Regions from separate parts of the Paenibacillus sp. FSL H3-0469 genome, predicted to be linked through region 2. Evidence: predicted binding sites of a transcription regulator. Region 2 holds the regulator's gene; the other holds the start of a gene.
The links. Region 2 encodes CtsR, which represses protease genes until heat stress. Its sites were predicted from a motif close to ATGGTCAATAAAGGTCAAACA; they were not measured.
Positions count from the first base shown of each region.

Region 1 (15,872 bases), 970 kb from region 2:
AAGGATATAGGGGTGCCACTGTTCGACCGGATCGGCAAAAAACTCTATCTGACGAAGCATGGACAGCACTTCAAGCCATATGCCGAGCAAATTATTAATCTGTATCACTCAGCCAAGGAGCATGTCCGGCAACTCGATGACCTGAGCTTCGGGACGCTCTCATTCGGCGCCAGTAACTTCGTCGGCGCTCATCTGCTGCCCGCTGTGCTTGGCGAGTTCAACAGCTTGTCCCCCGGCATCAAGATCAATATGAACATAACCTCCTCAGGGGCTCTGACCGCCATGCTGGAGAACAACAAGGTCGAGTTCCTGATCGTCTCCGATCATATTCCGATCGACGAGAACCGTTATCATGCCCGGACCTTCTACCAGGACGAGCTGGTGTTGATCGTCAATCCTGCACACCGCCTTGCTCACGAGTCTGGCTGCACGCTAGCCGAGCTTGCGGATGAGATGTGGGTGCTCAAGCCTCACCAGTCGGCGACCCGGAGTTACCTTGAGCGCGAGTTCGGTCGCTACGGCTTCTCCCCCCCTCAGCGGATCGAAATCAGTAATCTGGAGGCGATCAAGCAAAGCGTCGTCCACGGACTGGGCATCTCGATCGTGTCCAGCCTGGCGATCCGTCATGAGGTGCAGAACGGCCAATTGGTCGTGGTACCAATCGCGGGAGTATCGCTGCTGCGAGGCATCCGTTACGCCTATCATCGCAGCATCCACCTCTCACCCGCGGCTACCCGGTTCCTCGCGCTGCTGGACGGAATGTTTGGCGACGAATAACCCCGCCTCGCACAAGCGTCCGTCCAACTATGGCCAACAGAATCAGTAAGCGTTTCCAATTTTCAATTTGAATCTCACGAATAAAAACCAAACTGCCGAGAATTTACTCGACAGTTTGGTCCGCTGCTTAAAAATTCAAAGACATTAGAAATATCCAATGAATAATTTCAATCCACGCACTCGCATGGGAGTGCGAATCCACTAATTTCAAACTCGCCAGCCTATGCTTCACGCATGAGACGAGTGGCATTATTGCCGGCTATTGTCGTTTCAATCGAAGAATCTCGCCTATGACGAATGCACTCTCTGGCCAATCGGATAGCTTCCTTGCCCGCAATTGCTGCTGAACAAATCTTCATATTCTTTTACACTCAGCTTATCTATGGCTTGATCATATGCTTCTTGTTTACAAATGTATTTTGTCTGATGACCCCCTCCTCTTCAGATATCCCAAAAATGATAAAACAATCATTATAACGAAAAAAGACACCCGTTAAGGTGTCTTTCACTGATACTCCATATGGAGCCGAGGGGAGTCGAACCCCTGTCCGAAGATAACGGCACATAAGCTTCTACGAGTGTAGTTACAGTTTTGATGTCACCCTAGAAGCCCCCCGTAACCGGGTCCCCTTCGGGTCAGCCTGATTATCTTCTTCAGCTCACCCCAGGCGGAGATGAGACAGCGTATTCCACTATTTGTTAGCCCCTAGCCCTGTCACATGGACGATGCAGAGTAGAAGCACGCACACAGTTTCTTAGGCTGCGAAAGCGTAGTTGTTTTGTTGTTTGCCGTTTAATAGGCTTTAGCGTTGATGAAGCGGACGCGTCCCCACTACTCGCTACTCATGCTCGAACTATCCCCGTCGAATCCAAGAACGGCCCCTCATTAGAAAGGGCGCTTCGGATTAACGGATCAATCACAAGCACAAATGCTGATCCGGTACACAGCGATCTGACTTAAGATGGCTGTTCAGAAGCAAAAATCTACTTACCCAGTATAACACATTTATCAACACTTTAACACGCGGGTTAAAGGAATTGAAGGTTGAATCTGGAACCCCTTGGTGTGGGTGCAGCAGTCCGTCTATCTGGCTACCTTTTGTTTGTCGCGCAGCACACGCTGGATATCACGCTGAGCGTCTCGCTTCGCGGCGGAATCCCGTTTGTCGTATTCCTTTTTACCTTTTCCCAGACCAATCAGCAGTTTGGCATAGCCATTACGCACATAAATCTTCAGCGGCACAATGGTGAAGCCATCCCGTTTGGACGAGCCCAGCAGCTTGTGTATCTGCTCCTTATGCATAAGCAGCTTACGTGTGCGCGTAGGGTCGGTAGGATTGGCGCGGTTTCCCTGTTCAAAAGGACTGATATGCATGTTGTGGATATGAATCTCGCCATTGCGAATAGTAGCGAACGCATCCCCTATATTGGCGCGGCCATTACGCAGTGATTTGATCTCTGTACCTGTCAGAACCAGCCCGGCCTCATACGTATCCTCAATAAAATAATCATGGGAAGCTTTTTTGTTCTGGGCGAGCACTTTCCCGTCTGCTTTTTTACCCATGAGCGTCACTCCTTGCATTGAATTCCCGGCAATCCTTTACGGACACCAGGTCTATATTGTATCAAAAGGCAAGCGGCCAGCGCAAGGAAGGAACGCTCTATGCTGCGGCTGTGCGAAGTTTATTATATAGCTGCTCTAATATTGTATTTTCATGTTCACCATGCCAATATATTTGAAGGATTTACTTATCAAGGAGGTAAACATGGATAATGTAATTCAAGGGCTAAAAGTAGAACGGGAACAGCTCATTTATGCACTAAAATCAGTTCACGAGGCGGATCATGCTCAAATACTAGAAAAAAAGCTGGAACTTGACACTGCTATTCAGTGGCTTGAGCAAATCGATTTATTACAATTACATCCTCCCAAAGACTACATTTTTGCCAAGCTACCAGAAACAAAAAATGCATTTTCAGAATATAAAATTGTGGAGACGTTAGAAAGTGATGATCCAAGGGACTGGCAGGAGCTAAAATTAATGCATGAAGAAGAAGAATTATGGTTGTATACAGGAGATTGGGTGATGAAAAGCAAAAAATGAACATGAAGTGTGATTTGCCCTTATGGCTGTGAATTTAATGAAAAAAGTGGAATCTAAATTAAGATTCCACTTTTTTCATCTAGAGGTTTAGGTTACGCCCCAGCCTTGTGGTTCAACCTACGCCTTAGGCTTCTTCTTACGCTTACGGCGCCCGCTCTTCTCGCCAGTATCAGCTCCTGCCTGGCCTGCGGACTCCCCGTTGCCTGGCGTCACGGAAGGCCCAATGAACACGCCGCCTTTCTTCTTGCGGCGGCCCTTGCCCTCGGGCGCTGCGCCGCGCCCGTCAGGCCCCAGGTCCTCGCGGCTGCGGAACCGTGTGCCCGCGTCTACGCCGCGCAGCTCACCGCCCGCCTGCTCAGACCCGCCACCGCTCGGCGCGCTGTAGCCGCCCTTGCCCGAGCCAAAGCCGAACGCGATGCCGCGGCCCCCGGCACCGACACCGCCCTCCGCGCCGCGGCCTCTGCCGCGCTCGCGCGGAGCGCCAGACCCGCCGGCTTCGCCCCGGCGGTCACCCTTCGCCGCGCCTGCCGAAGACGCGGCGGCAAGCCCGCGCTGCGCTGCTGCTTCCGGCCCGCGCCCGCGCTTGCGGCCGCTGCCTGCTGCGCCGGCGATGTCCCACGCCGCCGCTCCATCCGGGCGCGGCTCTGCTACAGCGCCGCCGAAGCCATCGGCCGCACCGCCCTTGCCCTTACCGGCAGCACCGAAGCTGCCGCCCGAAGCGCCGCCCTTCTTCTTGCCGGCGCCGTTCTTGCCTCCGGCAGCAGCGCTGCCGGGCTTGCCTTTGCCGCCCCGCCCCTTGCCGCCTCCAGCCTTACCGGCAAACGGCTTGCTGAAGCCTCCGGCGCCCGGACGGCCGCCTTTGCCGCCGCGTCCGCCGTAGCTCCGGTGGTCTCCGGCCGCGCGCGGCTTCATATCAACCAGCTCGAAGTCAATGGTGTGGTCATCCATGTTGACCTTGGCCACGCGGATCTTCACTTCATCGCCGATGCGGAAGACCTTGGAGGTACGCTCGCCGATCAGCGCCATATGAGCTTCATCGAAGTGGTAGTAATCATCCGTCAGCGCACTGAGGCGAATGAGACCTTCGACCGTATTGTCCAGCTCAATGAACATCCCGAAGCTGGTCACGCTGCTGATCATAGCTTCGAATTCCTCGCCAACCTTGTCCTGCATGAACTCCGCTTTCTTCAGCTGCTCGGTATCGCGCTCGGCTTCAACAGCTACACGCTCACGCTCCGAGGACTGCTGGGCAATATCCGGCATCCGGGTGGCCAGGTATTCGTGACGCTTCTCGCTTAGCGCTCCGCCATTCTCAAGGACCTCACGCATGACACGGTGAATGACCAGATCGGGATAACGGCGGATCGGTGAGGTGAAATGGGAATAGAATTCCGCTGCCAGACCGAAGTGCCCGGTGCTCTCGGCATCGTACTTCGCCTGCTTCATGGAGCGCAGCATCATCGTGCTGATTACCGTCTGCTCCTTCGTTCCCTGAATCTGCTCCAGCAGATCCTGCAGCGCACGCGGGTGAACCGAATTACCCCTGCCCTTCACGTGGTAACCGAAGTTAGCCGCAAAAGCCATGAAGTTCTGCAGCTTCTCCGGGTCCGGGTCCTCATGGATCCGGTACAGGAACGGAACCTTCAGCCAGTGGAAATGTTCCGCCACCGTCTCATTAGCGATCAGCATGAACTCTTCAATAATCTGCTCTGCCACAGAGCGCTCACGTTTTACAATATCGATAGCCTTACCGGCCTCATCTACAATAATCTTGCTCTCTTCAAAATCGAAATCCACCGCCCCGCGCCGCATCCGGGCACCACGCAGCTTCATCGCCAGCTCCTTCATCAGCCGGAAATCCCCGATTAGCGGAGCATACCGCTCCAGCAGCTCAGGATCTTCATCCTCGACAATCTTCCGTACGTCAGAGTAGGTCATTCTCTCCTTCGTGCGGATCACACTGGTGAAGACATCGTGCTTCACGACCTTCATCTGCTCGTCGAATTCCATTTCACAGGACATCGTCAGACGGTCAACCTGCGGATTCAAGCTGCAGATACCGTTCGACAGCCGGTGCGGGAGCATCGGAATGACACGGTCCACCAGATACACACTGCACCCGCGGTCATAGGCTTCCTTGTCCAGCTCAGAGCCTTCACGCACATAATAGCCTACGTCAGCAATATGAACACCCAGTTTATAATGACCATTCTCCAGACGCTCTACGTTCACCGCATCATCCAGATCCTTGGCATCCGCGCCGTCAATCGTCACGATATTAAGCCCGCGCAGATCACGCCGCCCCTGCTCGATAATCTCTTCATCTGTGATCGAATCCGGCGCCTGCTCCGCTTCCGCCATCACCTCAGCCGGAAAAGCCTCCGGAAGCTGATGCTTACGGATTACCGACAGAATATCCACGCCCGGATCATCCTTATGGCCAAGGATCTCAATGATCTCACCCTCAGCCGCTGCACGGCCCTCCGGATAGTTCACAATGCGGACAACCACCTTTTCCCCGTCAACCGCACCCTTGAAAGACTCCCTGGGGATGAAAATATCCCGGTTAATCCGCTTATCGTCAGGCAGCACGAAGCCATAGGTCTCCAGGCTCTGGAAGACACCCACCGTCTGCGACACGCCTCTGATCAGAATCCGTTCCACTTCGCCTTCCATACGCCCGCCGGACGGACTCTTCGAAGTAATACGGATCAAGACGGTATCCCCGTTCATTGCGCCCTTCAGATCGTTCGCGTGGATATACACATCCGGGTGCTCCCGGTTATCGGGAATCAGAAAAGCAAAGCCCTTCGCATGAACCTGCAGCCGTCCGCGCAGCAAATCCATCCGCTCAGGCACACCATAGCGGCTGCTCCGGGTCAATATGATCCGGCCGTCCTTTTCCAGTTCAATCAATAGAGCCTCAAAGGCTTTGAAATCGGTACTATCCTCAACGGCGAAATGGCTCACCAGTTCTTCATAAGTTAGTGGTTTATAAGCGGTCTCCCGCATGAAATCAAGTAAGATTTCCTGTGTTATCATGTTCGTCACCTCAGCCTCCTGCTGCATTCCTATGCATCGGCATACTGTATGCCTTGTCCTATTGCACAGTAATCATTTCAAGTAAAATTTACCTTTATATACTTCATACCCTAGTATACACGAAATCAATCCCGGGCATCCCTGTTATGATGTTCACAATATTAAATCTGCATACAAAAAAGCCCCCGTCTATTCCATTCAGAACAGAGCGAAGGCTTACTATAGACCCGTTATTCAACTACAATGGCTACAACGATTGACATAATGAAGAATCCTGCGGCCAGACCAACTGTTACACGCTGCAGCACAAGCTCCATACCGCGCGCCTTTGTTTTACCGAAGAGATGCTCAGCACCGCCGGAGATGGCGCCGGAAAGACCTGCACTTTTCCCTTTTTGCAGAAGAACGACCGCAATCAGACCTACGGCAAAAATCAGAAGCACCACTTTCAAAAAGATATCCATTCACTTCCACCTCCTACGTCCAAGCATCACTATCTATGCTAAATTAGAATTTCCGTTTCATAAACAGCATTCTTATTTTATCATAGCCACAGAATGAATACAACCTTCCAGACGGCATTCCCGCCTATCTCTCTATGAAAATCTTACCTTTCTCTCTATACCAAGCAGGCTGCAGCAAAAAGCCTGCCGGAAACCGGCAGGCTCATAGTACCTATAGATTCAAAAGAAATTATCTTTTGAGGTTGTAGAAGGATTTCAGGCCGTTGTATTGAGCCAATTCGCCCAGCTCGTCTTCGATGCGAAGCAGTTGGTTGTATTTAGCCACACGGTCAGTACGGGAAGGAGCACCAGTCTTGATCTGGCCAGCGTTGGTAGCTACAGCGATGTCAGCGATAGTGCTGTCTTCGGACTCACCGGAACGGTGGGAGATTACAGCTGTGTAGCCGGCACGTTTCGCCATTTCAATCGCATCGAAGGTTTCAGTCAGTGTACCAATCTGGTTAACCTTAACCAGGATGGAGTTACCGATACCTTTTTCGATACCTGTTGCCAGACGCTCAGTGTTCGTAACGAACAGGTCGTCACCCACCAATTGGACTTTATCGCCCAATTTTTCAGTCAGCAATTTCCAGCCATCCCAGTCATCTTCGGACATACCGTCTTCGATAGTGATGATTGGGTACTTCTCAACCCATGAAGCCAGCAGGTCAACATACTCAGCGGAAGTGTAAGATTTACCTTCGCCTGCAAGTGTGTATTTACCATCTTTGTAGAACTCAGTGGAAGCAACGTCCATACCAAGGAATACGTCAACGCCTGGTTTGTAACCGGCTTTTTCGATAGCTTCGATGATTGTAGTGATCGCTTCTTCATTGGAACCCAGGTTCGGTGCGAAGCCGCCTTCGTCACCAACAGCTGTGTTCAGACCTTTGGATTGCAGTACAGATTTCAGGTTGTGGAAGATTTCTGCACCAGTACGCAGAGCTTCCTTGAAGCTTGGAGCACCTACTGGAAGAACCATGAACTCTTGAACGTCGATGTTGTTATCGGCATGCTCACCACCGTTGATGATGTTCATCATTGGTACTGGAAGAGTCTTGGCGTTGAATCCGCCCAGGTACACATACAAAGGAATGTCCAGAGCAGTTGCAGCAGCACGTGCTACAGCCATGGATACAGCCAGGATTGCGTTAGCGCCCAGCTTGCCTTTGTTAGGAGTTCCGTCCAAAGTGATCATCAGCTTGTCGATGCCCACTTGGTCAAGAGCGTCCATACCGATTACTTCAGGAGCAATAATTTCGTTTACGTTCTCAACAGCTTTCAGAACGCCTTTACCCATGTAACGGGATTTGTCGCCGTCACGAAGCTCTACAGCTTCATGAGCGCCAGTGGAAGCGCCGGAAGGAACGATAGCACGGCCTTTTGCGCCGGACTCCAGATATACGTCAACCTCTACAGTAGGGTTACCACGGGAGTCAAGGACTTCGCGTGCATACACATCAGAAATAATAGTCATGTAAGTTTAATCTCCTTTTATACAATGGTTTTTTGGGTTTACAAAAACAGATGTCTTGCTTATTTGCGGCTGGCAATCATAGATTGTCCGGTCATTTCCGCAGGCTGCGGAAGTCCCATCAGATCCAGGATCGTCGGTGCCACATCTGCGAGAATACCAGCTTCACGCAGTACTACATCTTCAGTGGTAACGATGAACGGAACCGGGTTAGTGGTATGGGCTGTGAACGGACGTCCGTTCTCATCGAATACCATATCCGCATTCCCGTGGTCGGCAATGATAATGGCAACGCCGCCCTTGGCAACTACAGCATCCACAACCATGCCTACGCATTCGTCCGTTACTTCAACTGCCTTGATTGTAGGCTCCAGCATGCCGGAGTGTCCTACCATATCAGGGTTAGCAAAGTTCAGGATAATGGCATCCTGTCTATCCGCCTCGATCTCCGCTACGCAGGCCGCCGCCACTTCGTATGCACTCATCTCAGGCTTCATATCATAGGTTGCCACTTTCGGCGAGTTGATCAGGATACGGGTCTCGCCCGGAAGCTCCTCATCACGTCCGCCGCTGAAGAAGAAGGTCACATGCGGATACTTCTCGGTCTCTGCAATACGCAGCTGCTTCTTGTTCTGCTGAACCAGCACTTCGCCGAGCGTGTTGTCCAGGTTCTTCGGGGAGTAAGCCACGAAGCCTTGAACGGTCTCACTGAAGGTAGTCAGGCATACGAAGTGCAGGCCTTGCGGGAACTTAGGACCACGGTCGAAGCCGCGGAAATCCGAGTTCGTGAACACTTGTGACAGCTGAATCGCACGGTCAGGACGGAAGTTAAGGAAAATGACGGAATCGCCGCTCTCCACTGTCGCTACCGGGTTGTTCTGGCTGTCCACAATTACACTTGGCTCCACGAATTCATCGAACACAGAATTCTGGTAGGATGCAGTGATGGCCTGAAGGGCATCGGTATATTTAGGGCCTTCGCCATATACCATTGCACGGTAAGCCTTCTCTACACGGTCCCAGCGTTTGTCACGGTCCATGGCGAAGTAACGTCCGGATACCGTAGCAATCGTCCCTACGCCAACCTCTTCAATCTTAGCGACCAGGTCCTGGATGAACTTCTGTCCACTGTCGGGTGGTACGTCACGGCCATCCATGAAGGCATGAATATAGACTTCATGCAGATCTTCTTTTTTGGCCAGATCGAGCATGGCGAACAGGTGATTGATGTGGCTGTGTACGCCGCCATCAGATACCAGTGCATAGAGGTGAAGCTTTTTGCCGGTTGATTTGGCGCTTCTTACGGCAGCCACCAGCGTTTCATTCTCGAAGAATTCCCCATCGCGTATCGACTTGTCGATGCGGGTCAGGTCCTGGTATACAATCCGGCCGGCACCAATGTTAAGGTGCCCTACTTCAGAGTTACCCATTTGGCCTTCCGGCAGACCTACAGCTTCGCCGCAAGCGGTAAGCGTAGTATTCGGATATTGCTTCAGGTAACGGTCGTAGTTCGGCTTGTTGGCTTGGGCAACCGCGTTGCCTTCATCCGTGTTCCGCAGTCCGAAGCCGTCCATGATAATCAGTGCTACAGGTTTTGGAGCTGACATTCTTACTTCGCCCCCTCAACGAGTGAAACGAAGGAAGCAGGCTGCAGGCTGGCACCGCCGACTAGAGCGCCGTCGATGTCGCTTTGACTCATGTACTCCGTTACATTCTCAGGCTTCACGCTGCCGCCGTATTGAATACGTACGGCTTCAGCTGTTGCTTCATCGTACAGGCCTTTAACAAGGGTGCGGATATAAGCAATAACTTCGTTGGCATCCTGGGAAGTGGAGGATTTACCTGTACCAATGGCCCAGATTGGCTCATAAGCGATAACCACACTTGCTGCCTGCTCTGCGCTAAGACCGGCAAATGCTGCTTCAGTCTGAACCTTACATACGTCCTTAGTCTGGTCAGCTTCACGCTCTTCAAGCTTTTCGCCTACACAGACAATTGGAGTAATGCCGTGACGGAAGGCCGCATGCATTTTTTTGTTGACGATTTCGTCCGTCTCACCGAAATAAGCACGGCGTTCGGAGTGTCCGATAATAACATACTCTACACCAAGGTCCTTCAGCATTACGCCGCTGATCTCACCTGTATAAGCGCCGTTATCTTCGAAATGCAGGTTCTGTGCACCAATTTTGATGGTGGTGCCTTGTACTGCTGCAACCAGTGCAGGCAGGTTAGTGAATGGCGCGCAGATAACAGTCTCTACGCCTGCCACTTCCGCCTGGCCTTTGATTTCAGCGATGAAGCCTTCGGCTTCCGGAACGGTTTTGAACATTTTCCAGTTGCCTGCAATAATAGGTGTTCTACTCATAATGATGTATTGCCTCCCTCTTCGGTATTACTTGTCGTTCAGTGCTTCTACACCTGGAAGAGCCTTGCCTTCCATGAACTCGAGCGATGCGCCGCCGCCAGTGGAGATGTGATCCATCTGGTCTGCGAGGTGGAATTTCTCAGCAGCTGCTGCGGAATCACCGCCGCCAATAACAGTGTAGCCTTCGGTAGTAGCGCAAGCCTGAGCTACAGCCTTTGTACCTTCAGCGAAGATGTCGATTTCAAATACGCCCATCGGTCCATTCCATACAACCAGCTTGGAGTTTTTGATAATATCGGCATAGATTTCACGAGTCTTAGGACCAATGTCCAGACCTTCCCAGTCTGCAGGAATCTCGGTTGCATCTACAATCTTGGTGTTGGCATCTGCACCGAACTTGTCAGCGACTACAACGTCAACCGGAAGCACGAAGTTCTTGCCCAGCTTCTTGGCCTTCTCAATGAATCCAAGTGCTGCATCAATCTTGTCGTTGTCTACCAGGGATTTACCGATTTCGTAACCTTGAGCCTTGGTGAACGTGTACGAGAGGCCGCCGCCAATCAGTACATTGTCAGCCAGATTCAGCAGGTTGTCGATAACGTCAATCTTGTCTTTCACCTTGGAACCGCCGATGATGGCAGTGAAAGGACGTTCCGGGTTAGAAAGTGCCTTGCCGAGAACGGACAATTCCTTCTCCATCAGAAGACCGGATACTGCAGGCAGGAAGTGAGCGATTCCTTCTGTCGAAGCATGGGCACGGTGAGCTGCGCCGAATGCGTCATTGACGAACAGGTCAGCCAGTTCAGCGAACTGCTTAGCCAGTTCAGGATCATTCTTCTCTTCACCTTTGTAGAAACGGACATTCTCAAGCACAAGCACATCGCCATCGTTCAGTTCAGCGATTTTTGCTTTTACCGCTTCGCCAATGGCCTCATCAGCCTTGGCTACCGGTTTGCCGAGCAATTCAGACAAACGGACTGCAGCGGAAGTCAACCGCATGGAATCAACGAATTCGCCTTTAGGACGGCCCATATGGCTGGCCAGAATGACCTTTGCACCGTTCTCAATCAGGTATTTAATTGTTGGAAGGGTTTCGCGGATACGGGTATCATCAGTGATCTTGCCGTCTTCCACTGGCACATTGAAATCTACACGCACGAATACGCGTTTGCCTTTTACTTCTACATCACGGACACTTTTTTTGTTCATGATTAACATTTCCTCCACACCCAAAATTGGTTCCTTCACGAAGCCATTTCAAACGAATCCAGTTCAGTTCATTTAGAAAGAGCGGAAACAGACTTTCCTTGTTTCCGCTCTATTGTACTGCTTATATGAAATCGGTCTTATTTAGCAAGCTTAGCGAATTTCTCCAAAGTACGAACCAGCTGTGCAGTGTAGGACATTTCATTGTCATACCAAGCAACAGTTTTAACCAGCTGTTTGTCGCCAACAGTCAGTACTTTAGTCTGAGTTGCATCGAACAGGGAACCGAAAGTCATACCCTTGATGTCAGAAGATACGATTTCATCTTCAGTGTAGCCGTAAGTTTCTGGGTCAGAAGCTTCTTTCATGGCTGCATTGATTTCTTCAACGGTTACGCTCTTATCCAGAACAGTAACCAGCTCAGTCAGGGAACCTGTAGCTACAGGCACACGTTGTGCTGCACCGTCAAGTTTGCCCTTCAGTTCTGGAATAACCAGGCCGATGGCTTTAGCTGCACCGGTAGTGTTAGGGATGATGTTCTCAGCAGCAGCGCGGGCGCGTCTGAAGTCGCCTTTTGCGTGTGGAGCATCAAGAGTATTCTGGTCACCTGTGTAAGCGTGGATAGTAGTCATCAGGCCTTCGATGATACCGAACTTGTCGTTCAGAACTTTGGCCATAGGAGCCAGGCAGTTCGTTGTGCAAGATGCACCGGAGATTACTGTTTCGGAACCGTCAAGGATGTCATCGTTAACGTTGTACACAACAGTTTTCATGTCGCCTGTAGCAGGAGCGGAAATAACTACTTTCTTAGCTCCGCCTTTCAGGTGCTTCTCAGCAGCTTCTTTAGTTGTGAAGAAACCAGTACATTCCAGAACGATATCAACGCCAAGCTCTCCCCAAGGAAGCTCTTCAGGGTTGCGGTTCGCCAGAACCTTAACATCTTTACCGTTAACTTTGAAGAAGCCGTCATGCACTTCAACATCGCCTTGGAATTTACCTTGAGTTGTATCATATTTAAGCAAATGAGCAAGCATCTTAGCGTCAGTCAAGTCATTGATTGCTACCACTTCGATACCTTCTACATTTTGAATACGGCGGAATGCAAGGCGTCCAATACGTCCAAAACCGTTAATACCAACTTTTACACTCATTGAATAGTTCCTCCTAGAGTTCGTTTTATTTATTCAAGACAGGCCGTGAGGCTCGTCAAGACAACAATGTTAAGTATAATGCATAAACCCTTTGCGCGCGCCCCATTTAATGGAATCTATAGGGCCTTTTGTAGCTGTGTGTCGATTTCCTTGCCGATTTCAACAGCCGCCGCCTCGTCGATCACGAGAATATCCTCTTGCCCGAACCGCAGCATCGCATGAATGGCCTTAGCCTTGCGTTTGCCGCCGGCAATACCGATAACGACTTCCGTACGGATAATGTCTTCCAGGCGCAGCCCCATGGTCCGCATCGTATGAACCACTTCGCCATTCTCATTGAAATAGTATCCGAATGACTCGGCTACGGCTCCCTCGCTCTGAATCTCTGAGATCGTCCCGGAGTCCAGCTTGCGGCGGTGGGTCATTTCAATGGCGTCGCCTATTCCATGTACAATAATACGCGATCTGCGGATAATTTGTACAATCTCTCCAATATTGGAGTCCTGCGCAAGCGACTCATATGCGTCTCCGCTAAGCAGATCGGGCACATGCAGCAGACGGTAATTGGCGCCAATCCGTTTGGCCATGGTTGAAGCAATGGTGTTGGCCTGTATCTCCATGCTCTCTCCCAGTCCTCCACGCGCCGGAACAACCCAGGCGTTCTTATAGGAAAGGGATAGCGGCGGGGTCAGCTGATCGGCCATCTCGGCCAGTGTTGATCCGCCTGTGACGGCAATCGTATCGTCACTGCGCAGTACGCTGAGCAGTGCCTTGGAGCCTGCGCGCCCCAGCTCACGCTTGGTGAACGGCGATGTCTCACAATCGCCAGGTACCACAATTACTTTGGTGAGACCGTACGTTGTACGAATTTTCTCTTCCAGATCATCCAGGCCGAATAGGCTCTTGGCGACCGGCTCCAGCAGGTCAAGCAGTCTGCGACCGGCATCGCTAATGCGCATACCGACGCTCTCGATCTCAATGAGCCCCTGCGATTTCAGAAGATCCGTCTCGGCGCGCAGCACCCGCTCGGTCATATCAAGCGATGCGGCTAACGTCCTGCGCCCAATAATATCGGACAGCATGATCTGATGTAGAATCGTATACCGTCTCTTAAGGGTTTCCATGAGATCAGGCAGAAGCTGCTTTTGGATTTCCAATAGATTACGCATGCTTTCACTCCTGCAACTTCGTCTTTCTCTTATCCCTTGTTCGTGGTCTCAAAATGTCCCGGGTTAACTTTTTAAGTCCCACCCATATTCTACCCAAAACTGACGCCAAGTGCAAGTGTTCCGAGACTATAATTCTCAGCCCGCTTTCATCTTATACATGGGCTTGTTCGGCAGCCCACTGGCAGGAGGCGCATTTCCGGCTCTATTAATGGAGGCAGAGAAAACTATTTTTGCGCAGGATGCCTAATACGCATTGCTTTTATCCGAGAAGTATATTATAATAATTTCTGTTGCGCCCGTGGTCCAATGGATATGACGTAGGCCTCCGAAGCCTGAGATCCAAGTTCGATTCTTGGCGGGCGCGCCATTATTTTCAAGATTGTACATAATTTAGTACCGATTATATTATATTTAACCAATGAGCCGCTTGAGGGCTCTTTTTTTTGAAAGTAAGTTTGACTTTCTTTGACTTTTTGTTTGAATTTGTTTATCATGTGGTTAATACGGTAACAGTAAAAAATGAACACATTCGAAGCACCAATTTCAAGGAGGTTTTCCACGTGAGTTATATTCCTATGGTAGTAGAACAGAGCAACCGCGGTGAGCGCGCTTATGACATCTATTCCCGCCTGCTGAAGGACCGCATCATTTTCCTTGGAACGGAGGTTAATGACGTGGTAGCCAATTCGATCATCGCACAAATGCTCTTCCTGGCTGCCGAGGACCCGGATAAGGATATTCACCTGTATGTGAACAGCCCAGGCGGTTCCATTACAGCGGGTATGGCAATCTTCGATACAATGCAATACATTAAACCGGATGTATCCACCATCTGTGTAGGTATGGCCGCTTCCATGGGAGCGTTCCTGCTGAACGCCGGTGCCAAGGGCAAGCGCTTCGCCCTGCCGAACAGTGAAATCATGATTCACCAGCCGCTAGGCGGTGCCCAGGGCCAGGCTTCAGATATCGAGATCCGCGCCCGCCGCATCATCAAGCTGCGTGAGAAGCTGAACCGCATCTTGTCCGAGCGTACAGGCCAGCCGCTGGAGAAGATCGAGAAGGATACCGACCGCGACTACTTCATGAGCGCTGCAGACGCTGCCGAATACGGCATCGTCGACAAGGTAATTGAGAAGACCCTGCCGACAGGCGTATAAGTAAGCTGCTCCAATGCATACACGAAGAGGCTGTAACAGACCGGTCCGGTCATGTTACAGCCTCTTTCTTCATGCCTACCTCAAGCCTCCGTACCCCAGGGCATCAAGCTTGCCAGCAATTACGCGGTAGCCTCTGCCGTTCGGGTGAATATGGTCCAGGAACAGCAGCCCCCGCTCATTACCGGCAAATTCATGATATATCGAAGCAAACCCAACATTATTACTGCTGTAGCCTGCGGCATAGCGGTTGAACTCCCGCACCCAATCTGTTGCTTCATCCACCTGGGGATATGGGTTATAAAGGCCGACCACCCGGAGGATATAGGGGCTGCGGGAACCTGCTTTGAGCTGTGTCAGGCTACCCATGATGTCGCTGTAGTTACGCTTGCAATCCCTAAGCGCCTGCTGCAGCAAGCCCTGGAATTCACCGGGCCGGGGCCCGGCTGCCCGGGCTGCCTTAATCAAGTCATTGCCGCCAATCGACAGCGTAATGATCTGCGCATCCTTCACCGCTGTCCGGTAGACATTGGAGCTCCTCAGCCGTTGCTTCAGCCCCCCGGTGGTCAGACCGTTGACACCAAGATTGGCCGGCACCACCGGCGTGCCCAGCCTCCCTTCCGCAATCCGCCGGTAGACGGGGACGAAGCCGTTACCGGGCAGTGCCCCGAAGCCGGTTGTAAGTGAATCCCCGATTGCTGTATAAGCATAGACCATAACCTTTTCCTCCCCGTTATAAGCTGCTTGCCTTCTATAGCTTATGACTATCCGGGTGAAGTGGTAACGGCAGGGCAGGCTGATTAGGCCCTGCACATGAAGAATGCCCCTGCATCTCCCGGAGGAGGCACAAGGGCATTCTTATGAAGATCTATTATTTAAGCGCTGCGAACGGACTGCTTCCGTCCGGCAGGAGTTCCTTGAAGCTG
Region 1 is NZ_CP150302.1:4,662,712-4,678,583, reverse strand. It holds gene NSS83_RS20725 (LysR family transcriptional regulator) at 1-777, shown strand, start outside; RNA gene ssrA (transfer-messenger RNA) at 1,296-1,660, opposite strand; gene smpB (SsrA-binding protein SmpB) at 1,862-2,341, opposite strand; gene NSS83_RS20710 (hypothetical protein) at 2,544-2,882, shown strand; gene rnr (ribonuclease R) at 3,000-5,924, opposite strand; gene secG (preprotein translocase subunit SecG) at 6,155-6,388, opposite strand; gene eno (phosphopyruvate hydratase) at 6,618-7,904, opposite strand; gene gpmI (2,3-bisphosphoglycerate-independent phosphoglycerate mutase) at 7,964-9,508, opposite strand; gene tpiA (triose-phosphate isomerase) at 9,511-10,266, opposite strand; gene NSS83_RS20680 (phosphoglycerate kinase) at 10,294-11,475, opposite strand; gene gap (type I glyceraldehyde-3-phosphate dehydrogenase) at 11,613-12,623, opposite strand; gene NSS83_RS20670 (sugar-binding domain-containing protein) at 12,740-13,792, opposite strand; tRNA gene NSS83_RS20665 (tRNA-Arg) at 14,085-14,159, shown strand; gene clpP (ATP-dependent Clp endopeptidase proteolytic subunit ClpP) at 14,353-14,949, shown strand; gene NSS83_RS20655 (GDSL-type esterase/lipase family protein) at 15,025-15,663, opposite strand; gene NSS83_RS20650 (DUF4163 domain-containing protein) at 15,818-15,872, opposite strand, start outside.
Region 1: a site for CtsR is predicted at 14,245-14,265, ahead of clpP (ATP-dependent Clp endopeptidase proteolytic subunit ClpP). Genes of this name have one in related genera too.

Region 2 (15,872 bases):
GAAGACCACCGCAACAGCTACAGCGATCACGATAACTACAGGTGCGCCTATAACCGCTTTTTTGGGAAAACCGATCTTCTTGAAATTGGGATACTTCACTGTGCTGACCATCAGATACGACAGCAGGAGAGTAGCCACAATCATGAATGGTGCAGATACATCCTTATGGAAAAGTGCAAGAGTGGCCAGAACACCACCCGCAGCAGGAATCGGCAATCCTACGAAATATCCCGGAATCCCCGGGCGGACATTGAACCGGGCCAGACGCAAGGCTCCGAATACAGGGAAGATCGCTGTGACCGTCCACCCCAGTGCAGGATTCAGCTCCTGCAGACTTGTTAAATACATAATCAGCGCAGGTGCGACTCCAAACGAAACTACATCAGATAAAGAATCCAGCTCCTTGCCGAATTCACTTTCACATTTCAGCGCACGGGCCATACGGCCATCCAGCCCATCGAGCAGCATCGCGATAATCACCATGATAGCGGCCATGCTCAGCTTACCGTCAAACGCCATCATGATACCAAACATTCCAAGCATCAGATTACCAATCGTAAAAAGACTTGGAATTGATTTTTGTATCATTTCTTCACCTCAATTTTCCTACTTGTACTGCATGGGACTGCAACATTACGTGATTGTATGGTATTTACATTTGTCTGTCAATAAGAACTTGTTTCTGGAGCCGCTTCAGCCCGTCCTGAATATTACGTGCGCGAACCTCGCCAATGCCGTCTACTTCATCAAGCTCAGCTATGCTTGCCGTCATCAGGTTAGGCAGCATTTCGAAGCGTTCCACCAAATTGTGGATGATCACATTCGGCAGCCTTGGGATCTTGTTCAGCAGGCGGTAACCGCGCGGAGTCACAGCTTCTTCGGAGGAAATGGCTGTTGAGGAATAGCCCAGCAGACGGGCAATATGGTTGTCATCCATCAGTTCATCATCGCTGCTGCGCTTCAGCCCGGCAATGATCTCACGGATCTTCTCCTCCTGCTCTTCTCTGGCATAGTCTCTGTACAGCAGCCATGCTTCTTCCTCTGTATTTCCAACCAATTCTTCCATCTGCATACTGATCAGCCGGCCTTCATTGCCAAGCTCGTTGATGTAACGCTTAATTTCCATTTTGATTCTCAGAACCATCTCCACGCGCTGGATTACACCGACGACCTCGGCCACCGTCACAATCCCTTCATATTCGGAAGCGGACAGGTTGGTCAGCCCTTGTGTCAGCACGGCTTTGTACTTCTCCAAAGTCTGAATCGCCTGGTTGGCCTTGGCCAGAATGGCGCCAATTTCCTTGAGCGCGTAACGAATGGAACCCTGATACAGTGTAATAATATTCCGGCGCTGGGAAATGGAAACGACGAGCTTGCCGGTCTGCTTCGCTACACGTTCAGCCGTCCGGTGCCGGATTCCTGTCTCGATCGAAGAGATGGAGGAATCCGGGATCAGCTGCGTATTGGCGTACAGAATCCGCTTCAGATCCTCGCTCAGAATAATCGCTCCGTCCATTTTGGCCAGCTCGTATAAATAGTTTGGTGAAAAATCGCAGTTAATGGAGAAGCCGCCATCGACAACCTCCATAACCTCCGGACTATATCCGACAACAATCAGTGCCCCGGTCTTCGCTCGAAGCACATTCTCCAGCCCTTCCCGGAAAGGTGTTCCGGGTGCAGCCATTCTAAGCAGATCATTCATATTATCTGATGGATTATATTCTTTCATGTCCCTGTGCCCCCTAATCTAACGCGACCGCTAGTGCCTGTGCTACTGTGCTGACGCCTATAATCTGGATATCCTGCGGATGCTTCCATCCTTTCAGACTCTTCTCGGGCATAATGACCCGCCGGAAGCCAAGCTTGGCCGCCTCTTTCACCCGCATCTCTGCGCGTGATACCCCTCTCACCTCACCAGTAAGCCCTACCTCCCCGAAAAACACATCATACGGCTTGGTCGGAAAATCACGGAAGCTGGAGGCAATGCTGATGGCGACAGCCAAATCCACCGCCGGCTCATCCAGCTTCACCCCTCCCGCAACGTTGAGGTAAGCGTCCTGATTCTGCAGGAACATGCCCATCCGCTTCTCCAGTACAGCAATAATCAGCGCCATCCGTTGATGATCCATACCTGTGCACATTCTGCGGGGCGAAGGGAAATGTGTCGAAGCAACCAGCGCCTGCAATTCAACAAGAACGGGTCTTGTGCCCTCCATGCTGGCGACCACCGCTGACCCGGCCACTCCAAGCGGGCGCTCGGACAAGAACAGCTCCGACGGGTTCTCCACCTCAGTCAGCCCGACTTCCCCCATTTCAAAGATCCCGATCTCGTTGGTGGAGCCGAAGCGGTTCTTCACCGCCCGCAGCAGACGGTACGTATGATGGCGTTCCCCTTCAAAATAAAGGACACAATCCACCATATGCTCCAGCATACGCGGGCCGGCAATAGCCCCTTCCTTGGTTACATGCCCTACAAGCACCGTAGCAATTCCCCGGATCTTAGCAATCCGCATGAATCTTGTCGTACATTCCCGCACCTGTGCTACACTGCCCGGCGCACTGGTTACTTCCGGCATAAATACAGTCTGTATCGAGTCAATGACCAGAAATTGAGGCTGAATCTGCTCAATGGCTTCCTCAATGCTCTCCATATTCGTCTCACACAGAACATACAATTCCGCAGACAGCGCTCCGAGGCGGTCGGCCCGCAGCTTGGTCTGCCGCACAGATTCTTCCCCCGAAATATACAGCACGCGCAGCCCTTGTGTAGTCAAGGCATGCGAGGTCTGCAGCAGCAGTGTCGATTTCCCGATTCCGGGATCGCCTCCCACCAGCACCAGCGAGCCGGGCACGATCCCGCCGCCAAGCACGCGGTTAAGCTCTCCGATGCCCGTCAGAATACGCGGCTCCTTGTCACTTTCTATATTTATGATCGATTGCGCCTTTTCTTTACTCTGAAAAATAGGTGCATTCATGCCTTGTGTTTTGACGACGCTTTCCGTTTCCTCTACCATCGAGTTCCATTCCTGGCACCCCGGGCACTTCCCGAACCATTTCGGCGATTCATAGCCGCATTCGGTACAGAAAAATTTTGTTTTAGGTTTAGCCATGTGCACTCCTTACCGTCCGAACTTGCTAAAATTGCGGATATTTTACTCTTATTCAAAGTTTACCATTTCTGCACACTGAACGGAAGGACACTTAAGATCTAGTTTTCATTTGCGTCTTCTTTTAGGCGTGTCTAGGTATGCCTGAGGGGCGGAAGCAAAAAAAGCTCCCGCCCCTCTATACGGAGGAGCGGGAGCTTTGTTTCATTTTACGGAACAATTATTCAGTTTCGACTGTTTTCTCCAGAGAGACCTCGGCCCGTGCTTCAACGGTGGTTACGACCAGTTCGCCGTTCACCTCATCAATGTTAAGGGAATCCCCTTTCTTGATGTTTCCTTTGAGCAGTTCTTCGGAGAGACGGTCTTCGATATGCTTCTGAATCGCCCGGCGGAGCGGACGGGCACCGAAGGCCGGATCATAACCCTCTTTGGCCAGGAACGCTTTGGCGCCATCGGTGAGCAGGAAGTCTACATCATACTCACGCAGACGCTTGCGCAGCTCGTCGGACATCAAGGTAACGATCTCTGCGATATGCTTCTCCTCCAAAGAGTGGAACACGATGATCTCATCGATCCGGTTCAGGAACTCAGGCCGGAAGCTCTTCTTCAGCTCTTCCATAACCTTGCCCTTCATATTGGTGTAATCGGCGCCTGCATCTTGAACTGCCGTGAAGCCAAGCGTCGAATTCTTCTTGATCGCCTGTGCCCCGACATTGGAGGTCAGGATAATCAGGGTATTGCGGAAATCGACCACGCGGCCTTTGGAATCGGTCAGACGGCCGTCTTCCAGCACCTGCAGCAGAATGTTAAACACTTCAGGGTGGGCCTTCTCGATCTCATCCAGCAGTACAACCGAGTAAGGCTTGCGGCGCACCTTCTCTGTCAATTGTCCGCCTTCTTCATACCCAACATACCCTGGAGGCGCTCCGACCAGACGGGAAGTGGAATGCTTCTCCATGTACTCGGACATGTCGATGCGGATTACCGCATTCTCGTCACCGAACATCGCTTCGGCAAGTGCCCGCGCCAGCTCGGTTTTACCAACCCCGGTAGGTCCGAGGAAGATGAAGGAGCCCATCGGACGTTTCGGGTCCTTCAGTCCTGCACGCGCCCGGCGGAGTGCCCGGCTGACCGCCTTAACGGCCTCATCCTGGCCGATAACACGTTCATGCAGCAGAGCTTCCATATTCAGCAGACGGTCCGTCTCTTCTTCCTTCAGCTTACTGACCGGAATGCCGGTCCAGCTGGCAACCACCTGTGCGATATCCTCAGGTGTAACCTGGGAATCGGTGCGGCCCTGCTTTTCTTTCCACTGATTCTTCGTAGTATCCAGCTCTTCACGAATCTTCTGCTCAGTATCGCGCAGTGCAGCAGCCTTCTCGAACTCCTGGCTCTGGACTGCGGAATCCTTCTCCTTGCGGATATCATCCAGACGCATTTCGAGTTCCTTCAAATTCGGCGGAATGGTGTAAGAATTCAGTCTTACCTTGGAGCCCGCTTCATCAATCAGGTCAATGGCCTTGTCCGGCAGGAACCGGTCTGGAATATAACGGTCCGACAGCTTGACAGCTTCCACAATGGCTTCATCCGTAATTTTCACCCGGTGATGGGCTTCATAGCGGTCGCGGAGGCCGAACAGGATCTGAACAGCTTCTGCAGGAGAAGGCTGATCCACCGTGATCGGCTGGAAGCGGCGTTCCAGGGCAGCGTCCTTCTCAATATATTTGCGGTATTCATCAAGCGTTGTAGCACCGATGCACTGCAGCTCACCACGGGCCAGGGCGGGCTTCAGGATGTTGGAGGCATCAATCGCGCCTTCCGCACCGCCTGCTCCGATCAGCGTATGCAATTCATCGATGAAGAGCACGATATTGCCTGCTTGGCGAATCTCATCCATAATTTTTTTGAGGCGGTCTTCGAACTCACCGCGATATTTCGTACCGGCCACTACAGAACCCATATCGAGGGTCATGACACGTTTGTCGCGCAGTGTCTCCGGAATTTCATTGTTGATGATCTTTTGAGCCAGACCTTCGGCAATCGCCGTTTTACCGACCCCGGGCTCACCGATCAATACCGGATTATTCTTGGTCCGGCGGCTGAGTACCTGAATGACACGCTCAATTTCCTTGCTGCGGCCGATCACAGGGTCGAGGTTACCGTCCTTGGCATATGCCGTAAGATCGCGGGCCAGTCCGTCCAGCGTCGGCGTGCTGACATTAGCCGGAGCCCCGCTGTGACTGGAGGTCGCTTCACTGCTGCCCAGGAGCTGCAATACCTGCTGTCGGGCCTTGTTCAGGCTGATGCCGAGATTGTTCAGCACACGGGCTGCTACGCCTTCTCCCTCGCGGATCAGACCGAGCAGGATATGCTCTGTTCCTACATACGTGTGACCCAGCTTGCGGGCTTCGTCCATGGACAGCTCGATGACCTTCTTGGCACGAGGAGTATAAGCGATGTTGGTCGGTTGTTCCTGACCTCTGCCAATCAGCGTTTCCACTTCATCCTGTATCTTCTCCAGACCCAGACCAAGTCCGATCAATGCCTTAGCGGCAATGCCGTCTCCTTCACGAATCAGTCCGAGTAAAATATGCTCTGTCCCAATGTTGTTGTGTCCCAAACGTACGGCTTCTTCCTGCGCCAGCGCCAGCACCTTTTGTGCGCGTTCCGTAAATCTTCCAAACATCATATCTCCTGCACCTCCACGGATAATAAATATCTATAATTAATGTTGTGATCCCAGTGTCTCCCGGAGCAGCTTCGCCCGGTACATATCGCGTTCAGTAGGCGACAGCTCGTCACCGAACAGCTTTTGCAGAAAGCCCGGCTGAGTCTTAACATTCAGCTCATTGAGCACTGAAATCGAAGGCCCTTCCAGAATCCCCAGATCTACACCAAGCCGCAGATCGGAGAGCCGCTGTGCCGATTCTTTCAGTTCCATCACAGCAGCATAGGCCAGAATTCCGTAAGAGCGCTTGATACGGTCAGTAATCCGCAATGCGGAATCCGCCAGCAGGCGTTCACGCGCATTCCGCTCATGCTCTATAATCTGGGTGACTACGCTGTGAAGATTCTCAATAATCTCATTTTCGGTCTGTCCCAGCGTAATCTGGTTCGAGATCTGAAAGATATTCCCTACTGCTTCGCTGCCTTCACCATAAATCCCTCTAACGGTAAGCCCCACCTGATTGACTGCGGATAAAATGCGGTTGATCTGATGAGTCATCACCAAGGCTGGCAGATGGACCATAACCGATGCTCTAAGTCCTGTTCCCACATTGGTGGGACAGCTTGTTAAGTATCCTCTGCGGTCATCGAAGGCGTAATTGACAGCAGCCTCGAAAATATCATCGATGGCGGTTGCCCTAACCCATGCTTCTCTGACCTGCAGTCCAGGGAACAGACATTGAATGCGGAGATGATCCTCCTCATTAATCATAATGCTGACCGACTCGTCATCATTAAGAATGACTGCCCCGCCTTTGGAATCATCCGCCAGATTAGGACTGATAAGGTGCTTTTCTACCAGCACTTTTTTGTCCAGCTCACCCAGCTCATCCAGTCTCAGCAGTTCAAAGCTGCCGAAATCTGCAGAGGCATCGCCCTGAAATACAGGGGCAAGCTGCTCCAGCACCTCCTCCGACTGCTCTGTTGTAGCGAGCAGCGGGAAAGGAAGGTGCTCCAGATTACGGGCGATACGCATACGGCTGCTGATGACAATCTCCGAATGACTGCCGCCGCAGCGCATCCATTCACTAAGTGCTTGTTCGGTATACCGGAGACTTGACATGCCTGATCCCCCCTATATATCAAAGACTTTACTCTTGTGGCAATTCTTTTTCAAGCTTGCGGATTCTGTCCCTCAGCTCAGCTGCGGTCTCGAACTCCTCCTGCACAATACTCTGCTGTAATTCCTGCTTCAGCTCGTCAATCTGACGCTTGCACATAATCTGTGCGCCAGCCCGCTTGGGAAGCTTGCCGACATGTGCTGTACTGCCATGCACCCGTCTGAAGAGCGGGTCAAGCGTACTGTCGAAATACTTATAGCAGGAGCTGCAGCCGAACCGTCCCAGCTTGCTGAACTGTGAATAGGTCATGCCGCAGTTTTCACAATGCAGACCCTGCACACTTTGTGCTGCTGCTGATTTGCCCTTGCCCGAGCCTTCCAGATCCAGGAGACCGGAAAGCAAGCTGTGGATTGAGAAGCCTCCCGCAGTTCCGGGAATCAGTTCACCCTTCTCCCGCGCACAGCTTTCGCAAATATGAAATTCCGTCTTCTCCCCGTTCACGATCTTCGTGAAGTGGAGTGTAGCCGGTTTGACGCCGCATTCCTGGCATAGCATGAGCGGTGTCCCTCCTTACCATTTGACAAATTATTTGCCCAATAAAGAGATTAGCATAGCCTTCATAAGCTTGGCACGAATCTCATCCCGGTACGGCAGATTAACCGTCAGGCATTCCCGGGAAACCGCAGACCGCATCAGACACGCTTCACGTTTGGAGAGGAAACGGGCCTCCTCCAGCTGATAAATCAGCCCTTCGGCAGAATTCTGATCAATATCATTCCCTATCGTGGAGTTCAGATGTGCGTATAAGGCCACATTCTGAGGCAGCTCATAGCGCTGAATCCGGATATATCCGCCCCCGCCCCGTTTGCTCTCCACCACATATCCCTTTTCCAATGTGAAGCGTGTACTGATGACGTAATTGATCTGTGACGGGACACAGGAGAACTGGTCCGCCAGATCATTGCGCTGAATTTCCACCGTACCTTCGGGACTTTCATGCAAAATATTCTTCAGATATTGTTCAATAATATCGGAGATATTACGCATCACTCATCCTCCAGTGTGTAAGCATTGGTTAAATCTGTGCTGCGCCAACGCCTGCCGCCCAGTGACATGCTCTTAAGAACTTAACCCGGGCAATGCAATAAGAATCGGCTGTAATAGCCTCTGCACTGCGCTTTTCTCTAAATGTTACATTCCTGAGAACGATCCTATCCGGCCTGCGTTGACTTTGACTTTCTTTGACTTTTTCATATTATAACATATTCTCACTGAATTCCAAGGGGTTACTCTTATTTTTTACTTTTTGGCTGTAATGTATTCCGGTTGCCTGCTTAGTTCACTGAATTGGGGCGTTATGTATAGGAAAGCTCCTCCGCTTCCAAGGGAAGAAGAAGAGCCGTTCGCTGTCAGAAAAAATCGAATAATGCCGTCTCGGCCTGCGGAATCAGCGCTTCAAGCCAAGCAGTCGCCTCAGCAGTCCCGGATAATTGTCCGTACTTTGCCGCCTGAAGCGGACGTTTGTATCCCATCAGCAGCACAGTAAGCGTGCCGATACTGCATTCCAGGTCAGCCTCTGACCGCTCGCCCTGAATCTGGATAAGCGTCGCCTCCCCGTGCTCCGACACCGTCCACCGCCATAACCCGTTGTTCCAGGGCGCATGCTTATCTTCAATATAAAGCACCCGCTCCCGGTCACCCTCCGGCACATTGAAGGTCACGTTCTCCACAAAAGCCTTAGCATTGACGATTCGCGCCATGAAGTATGGATAATTCTCCTGTGCAATCCGCGGATCAGGAAGGAGGAAGGGCAGAATATCGTCAGCAGGCACCAGCTTCAGCTGTGCAGCCGTTATCATGGAGTCATGATTGGCAAGGAAGGTCCACAAGCCCTGGCGGGCAAGCTCGTTCCCATAGATGAACTCATCTATGACCAGCTCCTGCTGCACTATTTTATACAGCACATAGCCTTCCGGTTGACCCTCCTCTGAATAAAACACACAGGAATGCGTATCGTCATCAAGCACACTTTCCTTCCACCAGGTCTCAGTGCGCTGGAGAGTCCCGTTATACCTCATGGCGAATTGGCCGTACAGCTGCTGGAATACTGCAAGATCAGGAGTATCGCGTTTCACGCTGCCCTTAATCTCCTTCTTGTGCGGGAACTTCCCTACCGGAAGAGTGTACTTCTTATATTCACAATAGATCTCCCATCCGAATTTACGGTAAAAGGGAATCAAGAATGGATGCAAAAAGGACAATGTCTGACCGGCTTCGTTCATTGTCTGGAGCGCATGGGTCAGCAGATGGGCCACATACCCCTGCCGGCGGTTCTCCGGCCAAGTAGCTACACCGGCGATGCCCCCCATAGAAACGGGCTTGCCTTGTATATATACCTGTAACGGAAGAAGCGTCAGCTTCGCACCGATGCTGTCCCCTTCAAAAATCGCCCAGGTTTGTTCCGGTTTGAATTTTTCCTTGGCACGTACTCTATCTTCTGCTGAAACCTTATATTTAAAAGCATATTCGGACAAGCTCAGGCTGTCCTCAAATTCTCCGGCACGTAATTGCCTGATTTCCATTCTGTTCCCCCCGTTACATTTCATAAATTAGCTCCAGTTATTTGCTTAATAGAGAGTATAACAAGCGAAGCCGCCAGATGCTAATAGAGGCTTGCCATCAGCTGCAAAAAGAATAGTTATCCACAGCTTTTGCACAGCAACGCAAAAAACCGGAAAGAGATTCTTTCCGACTGAAATGAGTTATCCACGAATATGTTTTATCTATCCACAATATTCACTTTTTATCCACAAAATCGGTGTATTACTCATGTTTTTGCTTGACTCATCCACAATATTATGCGTTATGTCCCCATAATCCGGGGATCAATTTGTTCCTGCAAAGGTATCCACATGTGCGCAACTTTTCTGTACTTACTGAAATCTATCCACAGCTTTTCCACAGCCCTGCCTGCACGCAAAAAAACCACTGTCGATTGCTCAACAATGGCTCATGTGTGCTTGGCAACGTCCTACTCTCCCAGGACCCTTCGGTCCAAGTACCATCGGCGCTGGAGGGCTTAACGGTCGTGTTCGGGATGGGTACGTGTGGAACCCCTCCGCTATCGCCACCAAACGGGCATTTACAGCGTAAATGCTTCAGGAATTTGATTCCTGAAAACTGAATCCGAAACGAATTTGTGTTTGCCCTTCTTACGGGGCCCCCGGAAAGTATTCGGAATCGGCTTCGTCAGCCTCTTCTTCACTTTTTGGGGTAGCTTTTGGATAAGCCCTCGACCGATTAGTATTGGTCAGCTCCATGCATTGCTGCACTTCCACCTCCAACCTATCTACCTCGTCGTCTTCAAGGGGTCTTACATACTGGGAAATCTCATCTTGAGGGGGGCTTCACGCTTAGATGCTTTCAGCGCTTATCCCGTCCGTACGTAGCTACTCAGCCATGCTCCTGGCGGAACAACTGATGCACCAGCGGTACGTCCATCCCGGTCCTCTCGTACTAAGGACAGCTCCTCTCAAATTTCCTGCGCCCACGACAGATAGGGACCGAACTGTCTCACGACGTTCTGAACCCAGCTCGCGTACCGCTTTAATGGGCGAACAGCCCAACCCTTGGGACCTACTTCAGCCCCAGGATGCGATGAGCCGACATCGAGGTGCCAAACCTCCCCGTCGATGTGGACTCTTGGGGGAGATAAGCCTGTTATCCCCAGGGTAGCTTTTATCCGTTGAGCGATGGCCCTTCCATGCGGTACCACCGGATCACTAAGTCCGACTTTCGTCCCTGCTCGACTTGTAGGTCTCGCAGTCAAGCTCCCTTATGCCTTTGCACTCTGCGAATGATTTCCAACCATTCTGAGGGAACCTTTGAACGCCTCCGTTACTCTTTAGGAGGCGACCGCCCCAGTCAAACTGCCCGCCTGACACGGTCCCCGTACCCGATAAGGGCACTAGGTTAGAACCTAGATACGATCAGGGTGGTATCCCAACGGCGCCTCCGCAGAAGCTTGCGCTCCTGCCTCCACGGCTCCCACCTATCCTGTACAGATCGTACCCAAATTCAATATCAAGCTGCAGTAAAGCTCCATGGGGTCTTTCCGTCTTGTCGCGGGTAACCTGCATCTTCACAGGTATTAAAATTTCACCGGATCTCTCGTTGAGACAGCGCCCAAGTCGTTACGCCATTCGTGCGGGTCAGAATTTACCTGACAAGGAATTTCGCTACCTTAGGACCGTTATAGTTACGGCCGCCGTTTACTGGGGCTTCGGTTCACAGCTTCGGACTAAGTCCTAACCGCTCCCCTTAACCTTCCAGCACCGGGCAGGCGTCAGCCCGTATACTTCGCCTTACGGCTTCGCACAGACCTGTGTTTTTGCTAAACAGTCGCTTGGGCCTTTTCACTGCGGCCCCCTCGGGCTATTCACCCTACCGAGGCACCCCTTCTCCCGAAGTTACGGGGTCATTTTGCCGAGTTCCTTAACGAGAGTTCTTCCGCGCGCCTTAGAATTCTCTTCTCGCCTACCTGTGTCGGTTTGCGGTACGGGCACCTTCTCCTGACTAGAGGCTTTTCTTGGCAGTGTGAGATCATGACCTTCGCTACTGTAATTTTCGCTCCCCATCACAGCCCAGCCTTACGGTGTGCGGATTTGCCTACACACCAGCCTCACTGCTTAGACGGACATCCATCAGTCCGCGTCACTACCCTCCTGCGTCACCCCATCGCTCATAGCGGATTACGGTGGTACAGTAATTTCAAACTGTTGTCCTTCGACTACGCCTTTCGGCCTCGCCTTAGGTCCCGACTTACCCTGAGCGGACGAGCCTTCCTCAGGAAACCTTGGGCTTTCGGCGGATCAGATTCTCACTGATCTTTTCGTTACTCATACCGGCATTCTCACTTGTATACTCTCCAGCGCTCCTTACGGTACACCTTCAACGTATATACAACGCTCCCCTACCCCAGATACAAAGTATCTAGCCATAGCTTCGGTGGTGTGTTTAGCCCCGTTACATTTTCGGCGCAGAGTCACTCGACCAGTGAGCTATTACGCACTCTTTCAATGGTGGCTGCTTCTAAGCCAACATCCTGGTTGTCTGTGCAACTCCACATCCTTTCCCACTTAACACACACTTGGGGACCTTAGCTGATGGTCTGGGCTGTTTCCCTTTTGACAATGGATCTTAGCACTCACTGTCTGACTCCCGGCAAGAAGTAAATGGCATTCGGAGTTTGACTGAGCTTGGTAACCCTTGCGGGCCCCGCACCCAATCAGTGCTCTACCTCCACCACTCCATTCACCGAGGCTAGCCCTAAAGCTATTTCGGGGAGAACCAGCTATCTCCGAGTTCGATTGGAATTTCTCCGCTACCCCCACCTCATCCCCGCATTTTTCAACATGCGTGGGTTCGGGCCTCCAGTGCGTGTTACCGCACCTTCACCCTGGACAGGGGTAGATCACACGGTTTCGGGTCTACGTCCACATACTTAATCGCCCTATTCAGACTCGCTTTCGCTGCGGCTCCGGCTTCTCACCTTAACCTTGCATGTTAAACGTAACTCGCCGGTTCATTCTACAAAAGGCACGCCATCACCCATAAAAAGGGCTCTGACTTTTTGTAAGCACACGGTTTCAGGTTCTATTTCACTCCCCTTCCGGGGTGCTTTTCACCTTTCCCTCACGGTACTGTTTCACTATCGGTCGCCAGGTAGTATTTAGCCTTAGCAGATGGTCCTGCTGGATTCATACGGGGTTTCACGTGCCCCGCACTACTCGGGATCCGTCTCGGAGAGAATACCATTTCGGCTACAGGGCTTTTACCTCTATCGCGGGCCTTTCCAGACCTCTTCGCCTACCATATTCCTTTGTAACTCCATGTGAGACGTCCCACAACCCCAAGAGGCAAGCCTCTTGGTTTAGGCTGTTCCGCGTTCGCTCGCCGCTACTGACGGAATCACTATTGTTTTCTCTTCCTCAGGGTACTTAGATGTTTCAGTTCCCCTGGTCTGCCTCTGCGTATCCTATGTATTCAGATACGAGTAACTGCGAATTACCACAGCTGGGTTTCCCCATTCGGACACCCCCGGATCAAAGCTTGCTTACAGCTCCCCGAGGCAGTTTCGTTGTTCGCCACGTCCTTCGTCGGCTCCTGGCGCCTAGGCATCCTCCGTGTGCTCTTAGTAGCTTAACCAATCGCTCCGGTATTGGCTCATTCGCTCATCTTGTTTTGAATAGCGCACCCGGATTACTCCGTATGCTAGATTATTCAAAGCTAAAAGTCGCTCACCATCCAAAACCATCGCTTAGCATTACTAATTATTGAAACTTGTTTACACAAGTTCAGCTTAAAGGAATGTTCTAAAACGCAAATTCGTTTCGGTATCCAGTTTTCAAGGATCAAGTTGCTGTTATTACGGGACAATCACGGCTGTGATGTTCGGAATAACAGACAATGTATCTAGTATTTCAGACATAACAAATAGATGAAGTTTGTTGGTGGAGCCAAGCGGGATCGAACCGCTGACCTCCTGCTTGCAAGGCAGGCGCTCTCCCAGCTGAGCTATGGCCCCGCAAATTCCATCAAAACCGAACAAATGGAAACGCTCAAGGCTTTACGAAGTAAAGCCTACTTCAGGAAGCAAGCTTCCTGAAGACTTTTATTTGAATGTCTTCATTGCAGAAGACGATTCTCCATAGAAAGGAGGTGATCCAGCCGCACCTTCCGATACGGCTACCTTGTTACGACTTCACCCCAATCATCTACCCCACCTTCGGCGGCTGGCTCCCTTGCGGGTTACCCCACCGACTTCGGGTGTTGTAAACTCTCGTGGTGTGACGGGCGGTGTGTACAAGACCCGGGAACGTATTCACCGCGGCATGCTGATCCGCGATTACTAGCAATTCCGACTTCATGCAGGCGAGTTGCAGCCTGCAATCCGAACTGAGACCGGCTTTGCTGGGATTGGCTCCACCTCGCGGCTTCGCTTCCCGTTGTACCGGCCATTGTAGTACGTGTGTAGCCCAGGTCATAAGGGGCATGATGATTTGACGTCATCCCCACCTTCCTCCGGTTTGTCACCGGCAGTCACTCTAGAGTGCCCAGCTCAACCTGCTGGCAACTAAAGTCAAGGGTTGCGCTCGTTGCGGGACTTAACCCAACATCTCACGACACGAGCTGACGACAACCATGCACCACCTGTCTCAACTTTCCCCGAAGGGCACCTGATGCATCTCTGCTTCGTTAGTTGGATGTCAAGACCTGGTAAGGTTCTTCGCGTTGCTTCGAATTAAACCACATACTCCACTGCTTGTGCGGGTCCCCGTCAATTCCTTTGAGTTTCAGTCTTGCGACCGTACTCCCCAGGCGGAGTGCTTACTGTGTTAACTTCGGCACCAAGGGTATCGAAACCCCTAACACCTAGCACTCATCGTTTACGGCGTGGACTACCAGGGTATCTAATCCTGTTTGCTCCCCACGCTTTCGCGCCTCAGCGTCAGTTACAGCCCAGAAAGTCGCCTTCGCCACTGGTGTTCCTCCACATATCTACGCATTTCACCGCTACACGTGGAATTCCACTTTCCTCTTCTGTACTCAAGTCACCCAGTTTCCAGTGCGACCTCAGGTTGAGCCCAAGGTTTAAACACCAGACTTAAATAACCGCCTGCGCGCGCTTTACGCCCAATAATTCCGGACAACGCTTGCCCCCTACGTATTACCGCGGCTGCTGGCACGTAGTTAGCCGGGGCTTTCTTCTCAGGTACCGTCACTCCGGCAGCAGTTACTCTACCGGACGTTCTTCCCTGGCAACAGAGCTTTACGATCCGAAAACCTTCATCACTCACGCGGCGTTGCTCCGTCAGGCTTGCGCCCATTGCGGAAGATTCCCTACTGCTGCCTCCCGTAGGAGTCTGGGCCGTGTCTCAGTCCCAGTGTGGCCGTTCACCCTCTCAGGTCGGCTACGCATCGTCGCCTTGGTGGGCCGTTACCCCACCAACTAGCTAATGCGCCGCAGGCCCATCCCCAAGCAGCAGATTGCTCCGCCTTTCATTCTCTCCTCAGGAGAAGAAAGAAATTATCCGGTATTAGCTACCGTTTCCGGTAGTTATCCCAGGCTTGAGGGCAGGTTGCCTACGTGTTACTCACCCGTCCGCCGCTAAGTTTGAAAGGAAGCAAGCTTCCTCTCAAACTCCGCTCGACTTGCATGTATTAGGCATGCCGCCAGCGTTCGTCCTGAGCCAGGATCAAACTCTCCAATTAGGTTTTTCCGAGCGGCTGCTTCACCCAAATCACTTTGAGGAAATAACCATCCGAAAACTATCGAAAAGAGCGATTGCTCATTTTGAAACTGACGATTCATTGAATGAATCTTGTAAAAATTAAAGCGTTCCATTTGTTCAGTTTTCAAAGAACTTGCTCCCGGCATTTCAACGTTATGTCTCTTGCACAGGAATTAGATCATATCATTTTATTACGTTTGTTGTCAACTTATTTTTCTTCCGCCGCTCAATTCAGCGTCGATGTCTCATAAGCACAAGAAATAATATATCACGCGCTCCAAGCGTTTGCAAGTCTTTTTTTATAATAGGATTAAGCACTGCTTTTTTTGAGTTAATAATGAATAGTTCACCGCAGCCCTGCACAAATTGATTCCCATAATACTTCATTTGTCGCTACAATAGAATTTATCTTCGTGTCCATAGATAACTTATTTATTAAATGTTCCTGAAAGGAGTTCAAATGTCCAACAAGACCCTGCCTCAAGCTCCACCCGGCCCTCTGGGGGAATCACGAAATCTGCAGCAGGCTACCATCTACCGTATTTTGCTTGCTGTCAGCTTTGTTCATTTATTCAATGATTCCATTCAGGCACTGATTCCGGCGATGTTCCCTGTACTAAAGGATAATCTGGTACTCTCCTATGCCCAGATCGGCTGGATAGCGTTCGCGCTGAATCTCACCT
Region 2 is NZ_CP150302.1:3,690,023-3,705,894, forward strand. It holds gene pssA (CDP-diacylglycerol--serine O-phosphatidyltransferase) at 1-588, opposite strand, end outside; gene disA (DNA integrity scanning diadenylate cyclase DisA) at 653-1,729, opposite strand; gene radA (DNA repair protein RadA) at 1,743-3,110, opposite strand; gene clpC (ATP-dependent protease ATP-binding subunit ClpC) at 3,328-5,796, opposite strand; gene NSS83_RS16280 (protein arginine kinase) at 5,833-6,897, opposite strand; gene NSS83_RS16285 (UvrB/UvrC motif-containing protein) at 6,926-7,450, opposite strand; gene NSS83_RS16290 (CtsR family transcriptional regulator) at 7,481-7,942, opposite strand; gene NSS83_RS16295 (GNAT family N-acetyltransferase) at 8,305-9,477, opposite strand; rRNA gene rrf (5S ribosomal RNA) at 9,914-10,030, opposite strand; rRNA gene NSS83_RS16305 (23S ribosomal RNA) at 10,176-13,102, opposite strand; tRNA gene NSS83_RS16310 (tRNA-Ala) at 13,406-13,481, opposite strand; rRNA gene NSS83_RS16315 (16S ribosomal RNA) at 13,609-15,169, opposite strand; gene NSS83_RS16320 (MFS transporter) at 15,650-15,872, shown strand, end outside.